4 regions of the Arthrobacter dokdonensis genome follow, and region 2 is predicted to be linked to each of the others. Evidence: predicted binding sites of a transcription regulator. Region 2 holds the regulator's gene; each other region holds the start of a gene.
What was found. Region 2 encodes LexA, which represses DNA repair genes until DNA is damaged. Its sites were predicted from a motif close to TCGAACANNTGTTCGA; they were not measured.

Region 1 (5,130 bases), 740 kb from region 2:
GACGTCATTTAGCCGGTTCCCCCCTTCGCACTGAGCTACCGTGGAAGGTCCGGTCTGTGCAGTCGGCGTGAACTGCGGCGGGCGCGTGGCGGCCCGGCGGCCTTGGGCGCGGGGGAGTGGTGCCGTCCACGTCCTGCAGTCCGTGGAACCGGGCATGGTCAGCCGTGGCCGCGCAGCTCCTCGATGGCTTGGATCATGGTCGGGGCCGGAATGATCGGCGGAGCGGTGGCCGTTGCGTCCGGCGGATAGAGGTAGCCGGCAGGGGAGATCCAGCCTGGTTTCTCATCCGGGGCGTTCGTTGCTGTGGGTGTCCACCCCCGCAGGATTCCTGACTCCCGTCCCGGCGCGCGATCACGGCGGTACCGGGCTTCCCGTGGCATTCTGGTCCCGTCCCGGGACTTGCCGTCCTTGAAATGCTTGAGCCGGTGATGGACACCACATTCATTCTTGAGGTTTTCAGGAACTGACGTTCCACCATCTTCCCAGGCGAGGACATGGTCGAGCTCGGTGTCGTCAGTCACCGTGTTGCAGCCGGGGAAAACGCAGGTGCCGTCCCGTGCGCGCAGCAGTGCCCTGAGGGCGCCGGTGACCCTGTATTGGGTTGGATCCATGGACAAGTACTGGTTCGTGAACGGGTCCACCATGATCCGGTACAACGTAGGACACTCCGCGGCCAATTCCCGGGCCATTTCCGGCGGGATTGGCCCGTATCCTTCAAGCTCCGCGGGGTCGGTGGAGCGGCCGAGCAACGTCAGGAGGGGCACGGTGACCAAAACCTGGGCACGGGGCCGCGGGATGCCTGCGAATGGCCGACCGGATCCCGGACCGTCGTCGGCTGGCGGTTCGCCGTCGATGTCCTTGCCAGGGCTAGTGCGCGGCTTACGCCCTGTGCCTGGGTCGGGGACCGCCCCGGCTGACCATTCAGCTTCCGGTTCGTTGTCAATTGCCGGGGCCCGGTCCGATTCCGGGGCTTCGTTCCTTTCGGGAACGGCGGTGCCGGTTGCGAGCAGCCATTCCGCGAGCACGTCCACGCGCAGTTGTGTCAGCGTTCGGTGTTCGGCCGGTCCCTGCAGGGTACGGGCCGTGCGGGTGGCCTGGTTCCAGATCCCTTGTGCGGAGTCGGCGGGCAGGAACATGGAGAGCCACGACATGCCGTCCCTGTCCGGCATCAGGACCAGTTTCCGGTCCCCCAATGCCTTTGCGTGCCGCTGGGCAATGCTCTCGGGGTGGGCTCGTTCCCTGAGCCGCCGGGCCTGGAGCTGGAATTTTGCGGTGGTCATCCCCGGCGCCAGCTCCAGCAGCTGGTGTTCGAAGCCGTCGAGCGAATCGGCCGAAAGGGCCGGCCCGCCCGTCGGGTCCTTGAGGTCCTCAAGTGTTTCAAGCTGGTCCAGGGCCACCACCGCGTTGCGCCACGAGATGGATCCGCTGGACAGTGCCTCCAAGGTGTCCGGGTGCTCCCGGACCAGCGCGACGCTTTGGCCCTTCAGCTCCCCGCCCGTGCGTATGGGGAGCGCCAGCGCGGCGCACAGCTCTGCCGTGGTGGAAATCGCCAGGACCTCCTGTTGCCACGGTTCAAGTTGGGCGGCAATGCCAAGCCGCGTGGAGGCCGTGTCGAGCCGTTCAATCACTCGCGCCTTCAGGGCAGCCAGCCCTGATTCAGCCAGCGCGAGGCTGCGCAGCGCCGCGACGGCGCATAGGTATTCAGCCTCTGCCAGCGTCTCCATGGAATCAATGTCCAGATCCGCGGAGGAGGTTTCGGGGTGCGGCTTGCCGGCCAGCTTCCGGGCCGCCGCGAACGGGTCAGGTGTGGGCTGGTCGTGCGGGGCCGGGGATGGTGGCTCGTCTACTTGATAGGCGGCGACGATTCCAGGGGCAGGCGACCAAAACCCGGCGGCACGCTGGCGGCCGCCGCTGTGAGTTGCATCTGGCTGGAAGTTCTCCATGCCTCCATTCCATCACATAGAGTAGAATATGTAAACCTCAGAAATCAAATAGGCTTTAGTCTACCCAAATATCAATTCGAATCGTGACGACATGGGATGCGCCCTGGGGGGCATCATGGCGAGCACATCCGGACCAACGGAAGCGCGATCGATGGGGTCTGTTGTCGAGTACGACAACGAAAACTTAGGAACCAACGTGGCGCCCACCGGTTCCGGCGCGGAGCACCCCGCGGCAACGCGCGGGACGGGTTCACCCGGCGCCGTGGCGAAAGCCGTGCGGGCCACGCGGCCGCGCGGGCCATGCAGCCGCGCGGGCAACGGACAAGTGGGGTTGGGCCGAGAGCGCGTCCACCACCGTTCCGACCATGGCTGGGTCCGGCTGGTTCCAGCCGGGCATCAGCCGAGGCGCACCGGAAACCACCCGGGGCGGGCGCACCGCTTCAGCCCTGTCCGCGCAGTTCCTCCACGATTGCCAGCAGCTCCCGGGCCGAATCGTCCCAGCTGAACGTTGACGCCTGGGCCACCGACGCCGTCGAACTGGCCGCCCAGGCGTCGTGGTCGTCCAGGGCCCGCACGGCGGCGGCGAAGGCGATGGGGGAGTCGGCGGGGACATAGTGCGCCGCCGAGCCGCCCACCTCGCGGAAGATGTCGGTGTCCGCCACCACCACGGGCGTGCCCAGGGCCATCGCCTCCACGAGTGGCAGGCCGTAGCCTTCGGCCTTGGACAGGGTGACCAGGGCGGTGCTGCGCAGCAGCAGCTCGTCATATTCGGCATCGGTGACCCCGTTGTGGAACACCACCTTCGCCCCCGCGGGAATAAGCGACTCCAGCTTGGCCCGGCGTTCGGCGGTGATCCGGCTGAGCAGGTGCAGCGTGAAGTCCGGCAGCCGGGCCATCCCGGCAATAAGCGTCTCAACGTTTTTGTACGGCATGAATGAGCCCATGTACGCCAGCGACTTTTCCGGCGCCACCGCGGGGTCGCGGGGGACGCGGCCGCCCTGCGGGGCGTTGCCCACAATCCGGATCGGCTTGCGCGTCAACCGGAATTTGTTCATCAGCCCCAGCGTGGTGTGGCTGATCGTCGCGACGGTGTCCGCACGGTTCAGCAGCAGGCGCTGCGGCCAGTACGCCTTGTGGTACAGCCGCCACAATACGCGCACGGGTGCCGGCAGGAAGCCGGGCGGGGCCGGGTGCTCGTAGTAGATGAGGTCGTGCAGGGTCAGGACCAGCGGGTACTTCCGGCCCCAGGTGCCCATGGTCTGCATGGGGCAGAACACCACGTCCGCGCCCAGCTTGTTCACGTGGCGGGACACGAACAGTTCCAGCGGGGACAGGGGTGAATTGACCTTGACCCACGGCAGCTTGGGCAGCAGGGCCAGTTGGCGTTCGTCGTGGATGAGCATGGTGACGTCGGCATAGGGGGCGACGGCGGCCATGAGGCTTGCGCCGTAACGGCTGATCCCGTCGTGGTGGTCCATCCGGGTGAACCGGGCATCCATGACGATCCGGGGCCGGCCGCCGCCGGACGGGCCGCCGTCGGACGTGGCGGGGCTGCTACTGGGGGTCATGGGGCGGGATGCCTTTCCAGGAAGTTGAGGATGGCTGCGGCAGCCGGCCCTGGCGTTTCGTAGTGGATCAGGTGGCCCACGTCGCTGATGACCACCAGCTCGCCATCCGGCAGCAGGTCCATGAGCTTGTGCTGGTTGGGGAGCGTGGCAATCTCGTCCTCGGCGCCGGCGACGAGGAGCACGGGCAGGGTGAGCCTGTCAGCCACCTCCCTCACGGTGCCGCCGACGGAGGCGCGGAATGCCTCCAGCAGCATGTCCCGGTTCGCGAATCTGCTGAAGTACGCGTGGTGCTGGCCGTGGATGAACGTCAGCAGTGCGCGCTCCTTGGTCTTGGCCATGGCCATGCTCATCGCATGGACAATGAGCCAGTTGCGCAGCAGGGCATTGCCGAGGGGGGCCGGGAGTTTCGCCGCGGCCCGGTAGTAAAAGACCGCCAGCTTGGTCAAATGGCCGCTGGGGCCTTCCAGCGCCGGCGCGGCGATGGGGTTGACCAGGATCAGGGCATGCACCCGTCCGGGGCGGGAGGCGGTGAAATGGCTGGCCACGATGGAGCCGAAGGAGTGCCCCAGCAGCACGGTTTTGCTGCCCAGGGCCAGCGCGTCCAGGAAACCGGCCAGGAAGTGGCCATAGCCGGCAATGCTGTGCTCGGTGCGGTCGAAGGCGGGTGAAGCCCCAAAACCCGGCAGGTCCGGCATGATGACACGGTGGTCCGGCAGTAGTTCCACCACCCGCTCCAGCCCGTGGTGGTCGCCGCGGAAGCCGTGCACCATGACGATGGTGCGGGTGGCGGGCGTCCATTCCAGGGGCGCATAGTCCCAGTAGCGCACGGCCGCGCCAGCCACCTCAACCGTGTGGTCGGCGGCCCGGCCGGACAGGTCAACAGCGATGGGTCCGGTGCCCGGCGTCGTACGTTCCTTCACGTTCCTCCTCACCGGGCCGCTAGTTCACATTGTTGGGGTCGGAACCGGAGCGCCGACCGCTGTCCATGCTGGCAATCACGGCCATGTCAGAGGCTGAGAGCTGAAAGCCAAAGACGTCAAGGTTCGCGGCGATCCGCTCCTGGCTTGAGGCCTTGGGAATCACGAGGTGGCCGGACTGGACATGCCAGCGCAGCACCACCTGCGCCACGGACGTCCCGTGCGCGTCGGCCAGGGCTCTCAAGGCCGGCTCGTCCAGAAGCTGGCCGCGGGCCAGCGGGCTCCACGCCTGCGTGGCGATCCCCAGTTCGGCATGGAGGGCGCGCAGCTCATGCTGCTGCAGCCAGGGGTGGAGCTCCACCTGGTTGACGGCCGGGACCACCTCGGTGGCATCCAGGAGCCGGCGCAGGTGCTCCGGCTCAAAGTTGCTGACCCCAATGGCCCGCACGCGGCCCTCGTGGTAGAGCGTTTCCAGCGCCTGGTACGTGGGAATGAACAAGTCCTGCTCCGGGCAGGGCCAATGGATCAGAAACAGGTCAAGGTAGTCGAGCTTGAGCCGGTCCATGGTTTCGCCAAAGGCGGCGAGGGTTGCGTCGTAGCCGTGGCGGTCGTTCCACACCTTGGACGTGACAAAGAGCTCCTCGCGGGGCATCCCGGCCGCAACGGCGGCGTGGACGGCCTGCCCCACGCCTTCCTCGTTGC
Region 2 (5,130 bases):
TGGTGGAAAACGCCCTGTTCGCCACCCTCGATCCCACGGTGAGAAAGACCGAAACGGCCGACGGCCTCGGCTACACCCTCGTGGACACGGTGGGTTTTGTCCGCTCACTGCCCACGCAGCTGGTGGAAGCATTCCGGTCCACCCTGGAAGAGGTGGCCGATTCCGACCTCATCCTGCACATCGTGGACGCCTCCCACCCGGACCCGGAAGGCCAGATTGCGGCCGTCCGCTCCGTGTTTGCCGAGGTCGGCGCCCTGAAGATCGCGGAAATCATCGTCCTGAACAAGGCGGACATCGCCGATCCCTTCGTGGTGGAACGCCTGCGCCAGCGCGAGCCGCGCACGGTAGTGGTCTCGGCACGCACCGGGCAGGGGATCGATGACCTCCTGGCTGCCATCAGTGAGGCCATACCGCGGCCGGGCGTGGCCCTGACGCTGCTCATTCCCTACGACCGCGGCGATGTACTGAACCGCCTCCACCGCAGTGACGCCGAGATCATCAGCGTCGAACACGGCGAGGAAGGGACGGTTGCCAAGGTCATGGTCCGCGAGGACCTGGCCAGCGAGGTGGAGCCGTTTGTCCAGCATGAGTGAGGCCGCCACCACGGCTGACGCGGACATCGACGCTGAAAGCCCGGAGGCGCTGACCGCCCAGGCGCTGGAACTGCTGGACAGCGCCGTGGCAGCCATGGGCGGCCAGCGCCGCGACGGCCAGCACGAGATGGTCCGACGCGTGGTGGAAGCCATTGAAAGCGGTGACCACCTGCTGGTGCAGGCAGGCACCGGAACGGGCAAGTCGCTGGCCTACCTGATCCCGTTGATCGTGCATTCCCTGACCAGCGACAAACCGTCCGTGGTGGCCACGGCCACATTGGCCCTGCAGGCCCAGATCGTGGGCCGTGACGTGCCACGGCTGCTGGCAGCGCTCGAGCCGCTGCTGCCGCGGCCCATCGACGTCGCCTTGGTCAAGGGGCGCAGCAACTACGTGTGCAAGCATAAGCTTGGCGGCGGTTTCCCCTCCGAGGACTCCTCTGAGGGCGCCCTGTTCAGCCTGGGCGAAGACGCCACCGTGGTGCACCTGCCCGGCGCCAAGTCGGGCCCGTCCTCACCGTTGGGCCGGGAAGTGGTCCGGCTGCGCGAATGGGCCGAGGACACCCCAACGGGTGACCGCGACGAACTCATGCCCGGCGTCACCGACAAGGCCTGGCGCCAGGTCTCGGTCACCTCGATGGAGTGCCTGGGTGCACAGAAATGCCCCCTTGCGGAAGTCTGCTTCTCCGAACTGGCCCGGGCCAAGGGCGCCGAGGCGGACATCGTGGTGACCAATCACGCCATGTTGGCCATCAGCGCCTTTGAAGGCATTGCGGTGCTGCCCGACTACGATGTCGTGGTGGTGGACGAGGCCCACGAGCTCCAGGACCGCGTCACCGGGGCCGTCACCGGCCAGCTGTCCGTGCAGATGGTCCAGGCCGCGGCATCAAGCACACGCAAGCACACCGGCGTCTCGGTGGAGGCGCTCCACGCCGCCGCGACGGCCCTGGACATGGCCTTTTCCGGCACGCCCAGCGGGCTGCTGCCCAACGGGCTCAATGAGGAACACACCGCCGCCATCGAACAGTTGCGCGACGCCGCACGCGTGGCACTCTCCGACTCCAAGCCGGACGGCAATGCAGCGGCGGACGGTGGCCGGTCCATTGCCAGGTCGCGGTTGAACCTGATCTTTGACCTGTGCGAACGGCTGCTCACCGCCCGGGATGCCCGCGAAGTGGTGTGGACCGCCCGGACCGGAACATTTGCCCCGGGCAAGGGCTACCAAAAGGCCGACGACAGCGAACCTCCCGTCATCAACATTGCCCCGCTCAGCGTGGCAGGCAAACTCCGTGAGGGCCTCTTTTCCGACCATACAGTGGTGCTCACCTCCGCCACCCTGGCCATCGGCGAGTCGTTCCAGGCCACGGCCGGCGGCCTTGGCCTGCTGGGTGCGAACGCACCGGCCTGGACGGGAGCCGACGTCGGCTCACCGTTTGACTACCCCAAACAGGGCATGTTGTACGTGGCGGCTCACCTGGCCAAGCCGGGCTTCGGCAATTCTCCCGAACAGCTGGCCGAGTTGGAGGCGCTCATCACTGCCGCCGGCGGCGGTACCTTGGCGCTCTTCTCCTCCCGGAGGGCGGCGGAGGACGCCGCGGAAAAGCTGCGCAAAAAGCTCAAGGTCAGGATCCTGTGCCAAGGGGATTCGTCCATGGCCGGGCTCATCAAGGAGTTTTCCGACGAGCCGGACACGTGCCTGTTTGGCACCATGTCCTTGTGGCAGGGAGTGGACGTCCAAGGCGCTTCCTGCCGGCTGGTGGTCATCGACCGGATCCCGTTCCCGCGTCCGGACGACCCCCTCGTGACAGCACGTGCGCGGGCCGTGGCCCAAAGCGGCGGGGACGGGTTCATCGCCATTTCCGCAACGCATGCCGCCATCCGGCTGGCACAGGGCGTGGGCCGGCTGATCCGTTCCAGCAGCGACCGCGGCGTGGTGGCGGTCCTCGATTCCCGTCTGGCAAACGCCGGCTACGGCGGCTTTCTGCGTGCCGCCCTGCCGCCGTTCTGGTCCACCAAGGACCGCTCCGTGGCCCTCGCGGCGCTCCAAAGGCTGTCCGGGAAGTAGCCGCTTCGCCGTTTGCGGCGCCGGCCCGACATTTTTCCGTCGGCTATCCGACGCGTCGGCCGCGGGCGGCCTTTGGCGTCTCCATTACGCCTCCTACAAAAAATGCCGGCTCCGCCGCTTCGGTTCGCGCACGTCAACAACACGGAAGCGCCCCCGGCCTGGTTGCCGGGGGCGCTGCTGGGTCCCGCGGGGAACGTCTACAGGCTGCGGAGGACGGAGACGACCTTGCCCATGACCGTGGCCTCGTCACCGAGGATGGGCTCGTATCGCGTGTTCTGTGGCAGCAGCCACGTGTGTCCGTCGCGCTGGCGGAAGGTCTTGACCGTTGCTTCGTCCTCCAGCAGGGCGGCGACAATGTCACCGTTGTTGGCCGAGTTCTGCCGGCGGACAACCACCCAGTCTCCGTCGCAGATTGCGGCGTCAATCATGGAATCGCCGGCCACCTTGAGCATGAACAGCTCACCGCTGCCCACAATCTGGCGCGGGAGGGGCATGATGTCGTCAACCACCTGGTCCGCGAGGATGGGCCCGCCCGCTGCGATCCGGCCCACAAGCGGGACAAAGGCAGTGTCCGAGGAACTGCTCAGCTGGGCAAAGTTCAGGCCATTGGAACTGCGGACCTGTTCCGGCTCGTTGACGCCTTCGATGGCCACGACGCCGTTGTCGATGACCAGGGGGATGAGCACTTCCATGGCGCGCGGGCGCTTGGGGTCGCGGCGCAGGTAGCCGTGGCGTTCGAGCTGTGTGAGCTGGTGGGTGACGCTGGAGAGACTTGCCAGTCCCACGTCGTCGCCAATCTCCCTCATGGACGGCGGATATCCCTTGTCGGCGATGGAGCGTTGGATGCATTCCAGAATCTTCTTCTGCCGCACCGTCAGCCCTTTCATGCCGGCCCGGCTGGGAGCCTGCGGGATTCGATGCGGAGGTTCGGGTAGTGCCATGTTCCTTCGATCCTTTCTGCGGATGCAGCCAATAATGTCGGTGCCTGCTCTGGGTCGGTGCCGCCCGGTGCCGCTCGGTGCAACTCCGGGCCCGCTCAATGTCAGTGCCTGCTGGTGGACTGCTCCTGTTGGCTCCTGTTGGCGCATCCTGTACCTCAAGATTAAGCCCGCGATGGACGAATTTCAAACATTTGTTCTATCGAGTCTTGGCAGGAGTCGTTAATAGATGCTAAAACTGATACTACGAAGATAGAACATATGTTCTATCGAACGAACAGCGTATGGAAGTCCGGTCGCCAGAAGCTTTTGCGGTTCCCCCTGGGACCACAGGTGACAGGCCCCTGGCGCGAAAGGAACAAAGTCATGAGTGCATTGGTGATTTCCCATGCAAGCCCCGTCGGAGCGGCGGCCTTCCAGGCGCCCGCAACCATGCCGCTGCGGCTGACGCGCCGCGGCCGCATGCTGCTGCTGGGGCTTCCTGCCCTGGCGGTCACAGCCGTCCTGGCGTTTGCTCTGTTGGCGTTCGTGCTGGGCTCCCTGGCCAGCCCCGCGAATGCGGCCACCAAGGACAGTGCCGCGGGCCTGGCCGCGTCCACCGTACCCGTCACTGTGCTCCAGGGCGACAGCCTGTGGTCCATCGCGGCGGCCGCTGACTCCACCCGTGACGTCCGTGACGTCGTGGCCGACATTGTGACCCTGAACGAACTAGGCAGCGGCGTCCTCCAGGCCGGACAGCGCCTGTACGTGCCGCTGGGCAAATAGTCCCCAGCCGCTCCCACTGCTCGCAGGCTCCCAGCGGGTCCCTCGCGGCTGTGGGCCCACCACCCGCTCCCACTGCTCGCAGGCTCCCAGCGGGTCCCTCGCGGCTGTGGGCCCACCACCCGCTCCCACTGCTCGCAGGCTCCCAGCGGGTCCCTCGCGGCTGTGGGCCCACCACCCGCTCCCACTGCTCGCAGGCTCCCAGCGGGTCCCTCGCGGCTGTGGGCCCACCACCCGCTCCCACTGCTCGCAGGCTCCCAGCGGGTCCCTCGCGGCTGTGGGCCCACCACCCGCTCCCTGCGGGGCGTGATGGGTACAGGTCGGGGGGGCATGGGACGTCACAAGTTCTCTTCCCACGGCCCTGCCACTTAAACTGGAAGCATGGACCAGTTTGAACGCCTCAGCCAGTTGCCGCTTCGCGACGATTTGCGCGGCCAGCATCCCTATGGCGCCCCGCAGCTGGACGTTCCCATCCTCCTCAACGTCAATGAGAACACCTTCGGCGTTCCGCTGGATGCCAAGGAAGCCATCCTCAAGGCCGTTGCGGATGAACTGGACGGGCTGAACCGCTACCCGGACCGGGAGTTCACCGAACTGCGCAGGGCCCTCGCCGCATATCTGGGCCACGGCCTGACGGCAGACAACATTTGGGCCGCCAACGGCTCGAACGAGGTCCTCCAGCAGCTCCTCCAGGCGTTCGGGGGCCCCGGACGCAGCGCCATGGGATTTCCCCCCACTTATTCGATGTACCCGTTGCTGGCCAGCGGTACCGGCA
Region 3 (5,130 bases), 810 kb from region 2:
AGGATGGGCCGGGATACCCGGGCCCGGCTGCGCAGATCCGCCAGGGAGTCGTAGGGCTGCCCGGCCACGATCCGCTTGAGCTCCGTGCCGGAGAGGCCGTACACGTCCGCCAGGCTCAGCCGGATTCCGGTCACTTCCGCCCTTCCCGTCACGTCCCCACGGGCCGGTCCCCCGACTGCTGTGGCCGGGACGCGCTCGGCCCGGTAGGAGCCGGTGCTGGCATTGACGTCCAGGGGCAGAATGGGGATTCCCAGGCGGCGGGCCTCCGCCACGAGCAGGCGGCGCGGATACATGCCGGGATCGTGTTCCCACAGCCCGGCCAGAAACTCGGCCGGGTGGTGTGCCTTCAGCCAGGCCGACTGGTAGGTGGGCACGGCAAAGGCGGCGCCGTGGGCCTTGCAAAAGCCAAAGCTGCCAAAGGCCTTCAGGGTCTCCCACACCTCGTCAATGGTTTCCGGGCCATAACCTCTGGCCCGGGCACTGGTGCGGAAGAAGGCCTCCACCGCCGGTTCCTGCTCCGGCCTGCCCAGCCGGCGGCGGTGTTCGTCGGCCTGCGAGAGGGTACAGCCCGTCATGATGTGGAAGGTGCGCAGCACCTGCTCATGAAACACCGTCACCCCGTGGGTTTCGCTCAAGGCCGGCTTGAGGTCCGGGTGCGCATAGTGTTCCGGGGCAAAGCCGTGCCGGTTTTCCAGGTAGGGCTTGACCATGTTCGATTTCATGGGCCCGGGACGGAAAAGGGAAATGTCAATGATGAGGTCGTTGAATTCGCGCGGGGCCATCTTGCCCACCAGCTCGCGCTGGCCCGGGGATTCAATCTGGAAGCACCCCAGCGTGTGGGTGCTGCGGATCAGCTCAAAGGTGGGTTCGTCGTCGAGCGGGACGGCGTCAAGGTCGATGGTGCCGTCCTCCCCCACATAGGCCGGACCCTTCCCGCCGCCATCCACCGGGTGCCGCCCGGCCGCCACCACCTCCGCCTTGGACGGATGCAGCCGGACCACTTCCCGCACCGCATAGGCCATGGCGCTTTGCATGCGCACGCCCAGCACATCCAGCTTGAGCATGCCCATCGGGTCCATGTCGTGTTTGTCGAACTGGCTCATGGGCAGGCCCAGGCCGCTGGGTTGCACGGGAGTGCGGTCCAGCAGGGTCGCATCGCCCAGGATCACCCCACACGGGTGCATCGATATGTGCCGGGGCAGCCTGTCCAGCCGCTCGGTCAGGTCCACCAGCAGGTCCAGCTGCGTGCCCGCACCGGCCTGGTGGGCCTGTTCCACCCGGGCGGCAAAGTCCCGCAGCTCCGGTTTTTCCACCAGGGCTTCCCGGAAGGAGCCCGCCGAAAAGCGCCACAACTGCTTGGCAATGCCGTCCACGTCCTCCGGGTCCATCCCCAGCGCCAGGCCGGCATCGCGGACTGCGCCGCGCGCCCGGTAGCCGTTTTGCATGCTCATCAGCGTCACGCGCTGGGAACCGAATCGGTCAAAGATGCGACGGTAGACATTGTGCCGTTCGGCGCTTTCCACATCCAGGTCAATGTCCGGCAGGGTGGAGCGGTCGCGCGAAAGGAAGCGTTCAAAGAGAAGGTCGTTGGCAATGGGGTCCACCGCGCTGATGCCCAGCACGTAGTTCACCAGCGACGACGCGCCCGAACCGCGGGCGGCCCGGCGCACCCCCATGCCACGGATCATCTCGGAGACCTCGGCCACGGTCAGGAAGTAGGAGGCAAAGCCCAGCCCGTTGATGGTGTCCAACTCCACGGTGAGCCGGTCCCGGACGGTCATCAGCTTGTCCCCGTTAATGCCGGGGAAACGGAGGTTCAGCCCGGCCTCGGCCCGCTGCCGCAGTTCCGCGGCCGGGGACTGTCCCAGGCCGAGCACGCCCGCCTCGGGGGTGACCGGCTTCTTCCAGCCCAGGTCCGACGCCGGATCCAGCCGGCATTTGTCCGCCAACCGGTGCGTGTTGGCCCACAGCTGTGCCAATTCCGTTGCGCCGTAGCCGCCCTGGCCAACAATTTCCCGTCCCGCCCGGTGCATGTCCGCGCCGCTTTTCAACCAGCCCTGCCCGGTGGGCTGGAGTCCGGGCAGTTGTCCCAGGGGTGTGATGGCGCGGGCGGCGTCCAGCACATCCGCGGTGGGGGCGTCGTCCTCCGAGCAGTACCGCACGGCGTTGCCCAGCACCGCCGGGACGCCAAATTCCTCGGCCAGCTTGAGCATGCGCACCGCGAGGGGGGTGCTCAGGGGGCTGCCGGGTTCGCTGAAGTGGCTGACGACCTCAACGGCCAGTGCTCCGGCGGGCAGCGCGTGCGTCCAGGCTGAAAATCTGGTGCGGGGAGCCAGGTACCGCCGCCCGCCCATGGCCCGGGCCACGTCGGAGAAGGGGCCCACCAGGACAGTCAGTGCCACACCGCCGGTTTCCGGGTCCAGCACCCCGGCGGCCAGTTCCGCCAGGGTGACGCCCACGGGGCCCTGGGGGCGGGCATGGGCAGTGGAGATCAGCCGGCACAAGGCCGCGTAGCCCGCTCCGGGACGCAGTGCCTGGCCCCCGTGGGCCAGGATGGCGACCCGTCCAGCTTCGACGAGGGGAACCCGGACTCCGGCAGGGGCCGACGTCCGGCCTGAGGCGCCGGCGCCTGCAGCTGCGGTCCGGCCTGGGGCGCCTGCCCGCCCGTCCGCCTGTACAGTCCTTCCCGCCGATTCTCCCCTTCCCGCCGAATCTCCGGGTTCCAGGATGGCCAGGTCCACGCCGAGGATGGGGTCGATCCCGGCTGCCATGCAGGCCTTGACGTGCTTGATGGCACCGTAGAGCCCATCCCGGTCGGTGCTGGCCAGGGCGTCGGCGCCGTCGGCCGCCGCAGCCTCCACCAGGTCCTCGGGCCACGAAACGCCGTAGTGGGCGCTGTAGGCGCTGGCCACATGCAAATGCACGAACTTAGGCACCAGGGTCCAGCTCTTCCACCGATTCGCTTAACGCGTCATGAACTTTAATGACCCGCCACCGGCCTGCGGGCAGGTACCTCACCAGGTCGAGGGTCAACAGGGGGGCATCGCCGGAAGCCTCGTCGCGGCGCACCTGGACCCGCCAGATTTCCCTGTCCACCAGGCCCACTCCCGCCCCTGGCGCGGCGCGGGTTTCCTCGTCCCACCAGTTGCGCCGGCGGTACCACCGGACGGGTTCGGCTGCGAGCGTGTAGCGGCTGCCGCGCCATGACAGATGCAGCGGCTGTCCACCGGTGCTCTCCTTCACCCCTATGCTGTCGCTGAATGTGCCCATGCGTGTCCGCCACCTCCGCCTGCCGCACCACGCGCCATGCAATATGTACACGGCGCTCATTGTTCACTAGAAAATATATTCTAATGAAATTAGTGTACGCTCACTTCACGCGGCAAGAAAGCCGCCCATTGGGAAGAATTCCACGCCGAACGGGCATTTACCCGGCCGGTCGGACGTTAAGCAATTACCCTGCCACGGCACCGGCGTCAGGATGCATCAGGCCTTCGACGCAGTTCGAGCTGCTGGCGCCTCAACGATTTAAGGAGCGCCCCATGACAGACATGGTCACCCTCATCGCCAGGACAACGCCGCTTGAACGTGAACTCAAAACCACGTCGCGGACAGTGGAAGAATCCGATCTTCCCCGTCTGGGCGAGCTCTACTTCACCGCCTACGACCCTGGCATCGCCGGTGAAACGCTGCAGGTCGCCGTGGACAGCATGCGCGCCTCCCTGGCCGGCAAGTACGGGCAGTTCCTGCCCAAGGCCTCCCACGTGGCCTTGGACGAAAACGACAAGATCGTGGCCGCCGTGCTCGTGGTGGAACGGGCCCTTGGACCGGAGACACCGGAGACCCCGTTCATCATTGAACTCATCACCGACCGCAGCCACCGCCGGCAGGGCCTGGCCGAGGACCTGGTCCTGGCCACCATGGACACGCTGTTCAACGAGGGCAAGGAAGAAGTGGCGCTGCGCGTTGAGGAAAGCAACTCCGCGGCCCTGGCCCTCTACCTCTCCCTCGACTTCCGCCGGTGGACCCCGGACGACGACGAAGATTAGGACGAGGACCAGGCCGCCGGAACGGTGCAGCAACAGCTGAACTTCATCACCCTGGGGGTCCGCGATGTTGCGCGCTCCCGCAGTTTTTATGTTGACGGGCTGGGATGGACACCGCGGCTGGAGGTGCCTGCCGAGGTCATCTTCCTCCAGGTCAACCACGGTCTGGTCCTTTCGCTGTGGAGCCGTGCACAAATGGCCGCGGAGCTGGGCGTTTCCGAGGACAAACTCCAGGCCGGCACCTCTCCGCTCACCCTGAGTCACAACGTGGGCAGCCCCGGAGAGGTCGACGCCGTGGTGCGCCAGGCGCGGGAGGCCGGGGCCGACGTCGTCCATCCGCCCAGGCAGCAGGCCTGGGGCGGGTACAGCGGCTACTTTGCCGATCCCGACGGCTTCCGCTGGGAAGTGGCCTTCAACCCCACCTGGGCCGTGGACGACGCCGGCAACGTCACCGTTTGAGCGAGCCGGCCTGCGTGCCCTGGGCATGCCGGCCGGCTGGGAATCATCTGGGACTTCCCGGTAAATTGCGCCGTTTCCGCCGGTACCGGCGCGGTGCCGTGTGACGATGGGAGGCAGGTGCCCGGCGCAGCGGCGGGCCAACGATCCGCCCGGCTTGGGGCGCGCAGCAAGGAGCAAACCCATGAGCCTGTATGACCAGTTGATTCTCCGCGACCGGCGGAGGGTGCGCCGGCGCCGCACAACCTTCGCGTTGCTGGCGGTGGTGGTGGCCGCCGTCCTGGTGGCCGTTGGCCTGGTGGTGGCCACCGTGGTTCAGGCCAACAACAACGTCATGCGCTCCGATGCGCTCAACGGGGCGCAGTCGGTGCCGAAACTGACCAAGGACACCAATATTTTGGTCATGGGGCTGGATTCGCGCGTCGACGAGAAGGGCCAGCCGCTCTCCGCCGCCGTGTACAGCGCCCTTGATGCCGGGAACCAATCGACCGGCGGCTACAACGCCAACGTGCTCATGCTGGTCCACATCCCGGCCGACGGGTCCAAGGCCACGGCCATGTCCATTCCCCGGGACGACTACGTCCAGCTTGCGGGCATTCCCGGCCAGCCCCTCGACGCCAAGATCAAG
Region 4 (5,130 bases), 1.3 Mb from region 2:
CACAAACAGCAGGATCGGCGCCACCCGCGCCACCAGTGCGGTGACGTCGGCCAAGGGAAGGAGGCCGGTCAGGACGGCGAAGGCGCCGGCCGCCAGCAGAACCGCTCCCGTGATCGACAACCGCATTCAAGGAGTCTATTCCCGGCAGGCTGGGGCCGTGGACCGGAGCGGCGTCATGGTCATGGATTGGGACGGCTGGGCCGTGGACCGGAGCGGCGTCATGGCCGTGAATCAGGGAACGGACCGTGGGCTCGGTTGCGGTGCCGACAGAGAAAGTCACAGCCCCTTCACCCGCAGCACCCGGTCCGCCCGGTGGGCCATGGATTTGATGAGTCTGGCATTGTCCTCGTCGGATCCCAAGGCCCAAGAGCGCGCGTCTTCAGCCGACTTTCCGTAATCCATGTGGCGGGCGATGAGCCAGTTGTGCCTGCATGCCCGGTCCGGGTCGAGGAACCAGGATTCCATGAGGCAGGCGCGGGCCGAGGGCCACGCGCCCGATTCTGCGAGCAGGTAGTTGCCCTCCGTCACCACCAGCGGAACCTCCGCTCGGACCGGAATGCTGCCGGCGATGGGTTCTTCGAGGTCGCGGTTGAAGCTGGGGGCGTAGATGACCTCGCCGGGTCTTTGCCCGCATATGCGCTGGAGCAAGGTGGCGTAACCGGCGTCGTCAAAGGTTTGGATGGCGCCCTTGACCTGTCGGAGGCCCATGGCCAGCAGGACCGAATTTGCCAAGTGGAAGCCGTCCATCGGCACCAGGACGGCGTTCTCCGGACCAAGAGCGTCAACAATTCGGCTCCCCACGGTGGATTTTCCGGCACCGGGCGCGCCAGTGATGCCCAGGACCGCGCGGTGTCTTCCGGCGGTCAGGGCTGCGGCGCTGCTGATCAGGTCACCGAGGTGCACAGCGGTCGTCATGGTCGTTCCGTCCTCAGGTAGTCAAGGGGCCGTTCGCCGGCAACGGAACCCAGCCGTTCCAGTATCCACGGTGTAGGCACGCGGGCTGGCCGGGGTCGTAAGGTCCGCTGCTTCTTGCCGTGCTGGTCGCGGCCTCTTTGCGCTGGTCGTCCTAGTCTGCTGCTTCTAGTCGCGGCACCTGGGTCCCGGTGCCCGGGGCGCAGGCAGGGTTTGAACGGTGGTGGTCAGCTTCCGGTGGTGGGGAGGCCGTGGTGGTAGGGGTTGCGGAGTTTGGTTCGTGTGGGGTCGATCTTGTAGCTGGGGGTGAACCAGGGTGTGCCGTTGATGAGTTCGACGCTCCAGGAGCCGTCGTGGACCGCGTGGTGGTGCACGGTACAGAGCAAGGCGGCATTGGAGATGTTGGTCTCGCCGCCGTCGGCCCAGGGCACGATGTGGTGGGCGTCGGTGGTCATGGCTGTTCTTCGGCAGTGGGGGAAGGTGCAGCCCTTGTCGCGGGCGATGAGGATTTTGCGTTGTGCGGCGGTGAAGAGGCGTTGGGTGCGGCCGACGTTGAGGATGTCCTGGCCGTTGCCCAGGATCATGGTGGTCACGTCGGCGTCGCAGAGTTCTGTGGTGAAGAGGGCCAGGGGCTGGGGTCCGCTGTAGGGCAGGAAGGCGATGCCGCCGGGTTGTCCGCACCGGGTGCGGCGTTGGAGGTCGGTTTCGGTGGTGGAGATGAACAGTTGGGGTTTCAGGCCGCCGTTCATGGGCAGCCTGCCGGTGCGGGCGGCGAGCTTGATGCCGTCGATGGTGCCGTCGAGGAGTTTTTGGGCGCGGGTGCGCCTATCTGCCACGACGGGATTGGTGCAGGCGGGGTCGATCGGGTCCAGTTCGGGAAGTTCCTCATCGGAGCCGGGCTCGGGCACCTGGATGCCGTTGACCAGGTGTGGCCACGGCGCCGCGGTTTCATTGTCCGCGTTGGTTGCACCGCCGTCCGCGTTGGTTGCACCGCCGTCCGCGTTGGTTGCACCGCCGTCCGCGTTGGTTGCACTGCCGTCCGCGTTGGTTGCACTGCCGGTTGCACTGCCGGGTTCCTGGGCCCAGTCCGGGGCCGGGCCCTGGCCTGCCGGTGGCCACGGGGAGGCTGCGCCGCCCGGGTTTTCCCCGCCTTCGCCGCCGCATCCGTCCTGGGTGTCCTGGTCGTCCTGGTTGTCCTGGTTGTCTTGGGTGTCTTGGGTGTCCTGGACTTCAGGCTTTTCGCTGGGGGTGAGGAGGCCGTCCAGGAGCATTTGCCCGGGCATCACGTCATCCCCAGCCCGGGTGGATTCGAAGGTGCCGCCGTTGCCGGATGCGGGGTCCGCGCCGGGGTCGGTGTGTTGGCGGGGGTTGGCGGCGGATCCGATGCCTGCCATCCAGGTCTCGTATTGGGGCACGGTGGCCCAGCCTTCAAAGTGGACCAGGCCGCGGCGTGGCTGGCGGAAGGTGATGCCCTGTTTGGCCAGCAGTTCTCCCTCGGTGGGTTGCTGGCCGTCGGGATCGAGCACGTTCACCACCCGGAGTCCGACCCGGGCGAGGGAGTCGGGGTCCATGGCGCGGGCGTAGCCGGTCAGGGTTTCCTCGACCTCGCTGGCGGTCTGGGCGGGGATCCGGCCGCCGTCGGCGAGGTGGCGGGCTTCCTCGGTGTAGCGCGAAACGGTCAGTGCCCGCTCAAGGGAGAGTTCGCCGGCGAAGAAGGGTGCCGCTGCCACTGGTTGCGCGGCGGGGGTGGTGGCCAGGGTCAGTTCGTCGGTGGCGGGCAGGAACTTCCCGGCCAGGCGCAGCCGCCGCCCCGCTTCGCTGCGGCCCAGCTTCAGGCTGGTGCCGAAAAGGTCCGTGGGGAGCTTGACCCCGTCAAAGCGTCCCGCGCGCACCCGCCCGGCCAGGTCCCCGGCGGCCTGGACCTGCAAAGCGGCCAGGAAGGCGCCCAGGTGCTCCAGTTCCTGCGCCCAGGACACGGCCTGGGCGTCGCTGAGGGACCCCATGTCCATGCCCAGCGGGGCCGTGAGGCGCCGACCGTCAACCGGCGCGCACGCCCCGGGCGCCGCTGCGCCGGACCCGGGCCCGGAGGCCGGCCCGGCGGCCGGCCCGGCAGCGGGCGCGGCCACGTGCCCGGACCCGGACGCAGCGAAGGTGCCCGGGCCGGCTCCCGCAACGCCCGGGCCGGGGGTGGCCGGGTCGGCTCCCGCAACGCCCGGGCCGAAGGTGCCCGGGTCGGCTCCCGCAACGCCCGGGCCGCCGATGGCGGCCGTGGAAGCCGCCGCCGCGGAGCGGGTCAAGGCCTCGGCAAGGGCGATCAGCCGGCGGACATGCCCGCCGGCGTCCCTGCCGTCCTGTGTGGAACCGGGATTGCCCGGCCTCCCCGCCATTGCTTCCATACCCACAACACTAACGGGTGCCACTGACAAAAGTAATGATCATTAGAACATGTGTGCTATTTGGAGTGCAGCCCTGCCTGTGGAGGAAGCAACGCCACTGTCCCGGAGACGGCGGGAACATGCCGGATCACCGCAACCAGCCGGCTCAACCACGGCATGCGACCAGCCCACCCAACGGTTTCGAGGCTCATCATCTGAGGTCCGACGGCCCCGGCCACCGGTCTGCCAGCGCCCATGCGATCTGGACGAGTCTGCCGACGCGAGCGCCGGCGCGGTGGTCACGCTGGTATGGTCGAGTGGAGAAGCAGAAGGGCTCGACCATGGCTGAGAACACTGAGGCTCCGCAGGGCCTGCTCATGCACGCTTTTGGAAAGAGTGGCGAGGAGGTGGCGGGCGTGTTCCGCAGCGCCCTGAATGCCGCCGCCGGCCTGCCCGGCGCCGCGATTGAAATGGTCGTCCAGGGCCCGGCCGTCGCCGGACTGACGGCCGACGGCGGATTGGCCGCCCCCGTTGCCGCCGTCCTGGAACGCGGCGTGGCAGTCCTCGCCTGTGAAAACAGCATGAGGGCCGCGGCCGTGGGCAGCGGCAGTCTGCTGCCGGGAGTCACGCCGGTCCCGTCCGCCGTCGTCCATCTCGCCCGGCGGCAGTGGGATCGCTGGGCCTACGTCCGCCTGTAGCTGCCGCGGTTTCGTCAGGTTCAACCAGCCGACCGCCGCGTCGGGCCCGGAGGACCGCCCAGCCATCCTGCACCGGGCCTGGGTGCCCGAGCCTGCCGCGTTCGGCACGGCCCGGTGGCCTGGATCTGCCTGCCGAGAATGTCGATGGACCACGTGTTGGGGACGTTGCCGCCGGGACCGTGGACGATGGGGCCCGGCGGTCCGTTCACCCTGTCCGGCCCAAACATCCCCCCATCGCGGCGAACGACGGAAGACCAACGTACGGGCCACGTTCCCGGCGCCGAAGATCCCCTTGCCCAGGTAGAGACGGTCCCGCCGGCCCAGACACCGAGGAGGTGCGACGTCGGCCGGCTGGCTCCCAGGGGCCACTCGCCCCGGCCGCGGCGGCCAGTCCCGCCGCCTTGTGATCCTTCCCAAGGAAATACCAGAGCCATTCGGGTGTGGCTTACCATTGGCTACCTGAGGCCCGTGCGGCCAGGCGCGACATACGGAACTGATGTGAGGGAGAACTGATTGGCTGACGCAGACGACGCAAAACAGGGCAGGTATGATGCTCCCAAGGCGATGGTCGAGCGCAGCCGGTTCGGCGTGGAGGAGCGACGCAGGCCGCAGGAGACGGAAGAAAACCGTCCGCCCATTTCCAGCAGCGAGCTGAGCAGGGGTCCGGCCGAGCTCGCCGGTGCCGCCGAACTAGTCGAGGACCGCAAGCCGCGCGTCAACTGGCGCGTCTTCATCATCTCCGCCGCCATCATCCTTGCCTTTTCCGTCTGGGCCATGGTCATGCCCGCGCACGCCAAGGACACCATGCACTCGGTGGTCACCTGGATTGCCACGAACCTGGGCTGGTACTACGTCCTCACCATCACCCTCGTGGTCCTGTTCGTGCTCTGGGTCGCCTTCTCCAAGGAGGGCAGCGTCCGACTGGGCCCGGACCACTCACGTCCGCAGTACAACCTCTTCACGTGGGTGGCGATGCTCTTCGCCGCCGGCGTGGGCATCGACATGCTCTTTTACTCCGTTACGGGGCCCGTCACGCAGTACATGTCGCCGCCGTCGGGCACCGGCCAGACCGCCGCCTCGGCGCAGGACGCGGTCATCTGGACCATGTTCCACTACGGCATTGCCGGCTGGTCGATCTACGCACT

Region 1: the regulator LexA is predicted to act here: its motif matches at 2,008-2,023, upstream of DMB86_RS11835 (HNH endonuclease signature motif containing protein).
Region 3: the regulator LexA is predicted to act here: its motif matches at 3,338-3,353, upstream of DMB86_RS12105 (DUF6504 family protein).
Region 4: the regulator LexA is predicted to act here: its motif matches at 3,352-3,367, upstream of DMB86_RS14275 (HNH endonuclease signature motif containing protein).

The regions. Positions count from the first base shown of each region.
Region 1 is NZ_CP029642.1:2,652,750-2,657,879, reverse strand. Features, by position in the region: gene DMB86_RS11840 (primosomal protein N') at 1-12, shown strand, start outside; gene DMB86_RS11835 (HNH endonuclease signature motif containing protein) at 159-1,943, opposite strand; gene DMB86_RS11830 (glycosyltransferase family 4 protein) at 2,384-3,511, opposite strand; gene DMB86_RS11825 (alpha/beta fold hydrolase) at 3,508-4,431, opposite strand; gene DMB86_RS11820 (aldo/keto reductase) at 4,451-5,130, opposite strand, start outside.
Region 2 is NZ_CP029642.1:1,909,807-1,914,936, forward strand. Features, by position in the region: gene hflX (GTPase HflX) at 1-593, shown strand, start outside; gene DMB86_RS08515 (ATP-dependent DNA helicase) at 586-2,655, shown strand; gene lexA (transcriptional repressor LexA) at 2,853-3,596, opposite strand; gene DMB86_RS08525 (LysM peptidoglycan-binding domain-containing protein) at 3,960-4,358, shown strand; gene DMB86_RS08530 (histidinol-phosphate transaminase) at 4,737-5,130, shown strand, end outside.
Region 3 is NZ_CP029642.1:2,718,556-2,723,685, forward strand. Features, by position in the region: gene DMB86_RS12100 (DNA polymerase III subunit alpha) at 1-2,936, opposite strand, end outside; gene DMB86_RS12105 (DUF6504 family protein) at 2,929-3,270, opposite strand; gene DMB86_RS12110 (GNAT family N-acetyltransferase) at 3,543-4,049, shown strand; gene DMB86_RS12115 (VOC family protein) at 4,074-4,505, shown strand; gene DMB86_RS12120 (LCP family protein) at 4,687-5,130, shown strand, end outside.
Region 4 is NZ_CP029642.1:3,205,899-3,211,028, reverse strand. Features, by position in the region: gene DMB86_RS14285 (SLC13 family permease) at 1-126, opposite strand, end outside; gene DMB86_RS14280 (nucleoside/nucleotide kinase family protein) at 277-915, opposite strand; gene DMB86_RS14275 (HNH endonuclease signature motif containing protein) at 1,140-3,308, opposite strand; gene DMB86_RS14270 (DsrE family protein) at 3,629-3,985, shown strand; gene betT (choline BCCT transporter BetT) at 4,550-5,130, shown strand, end outside.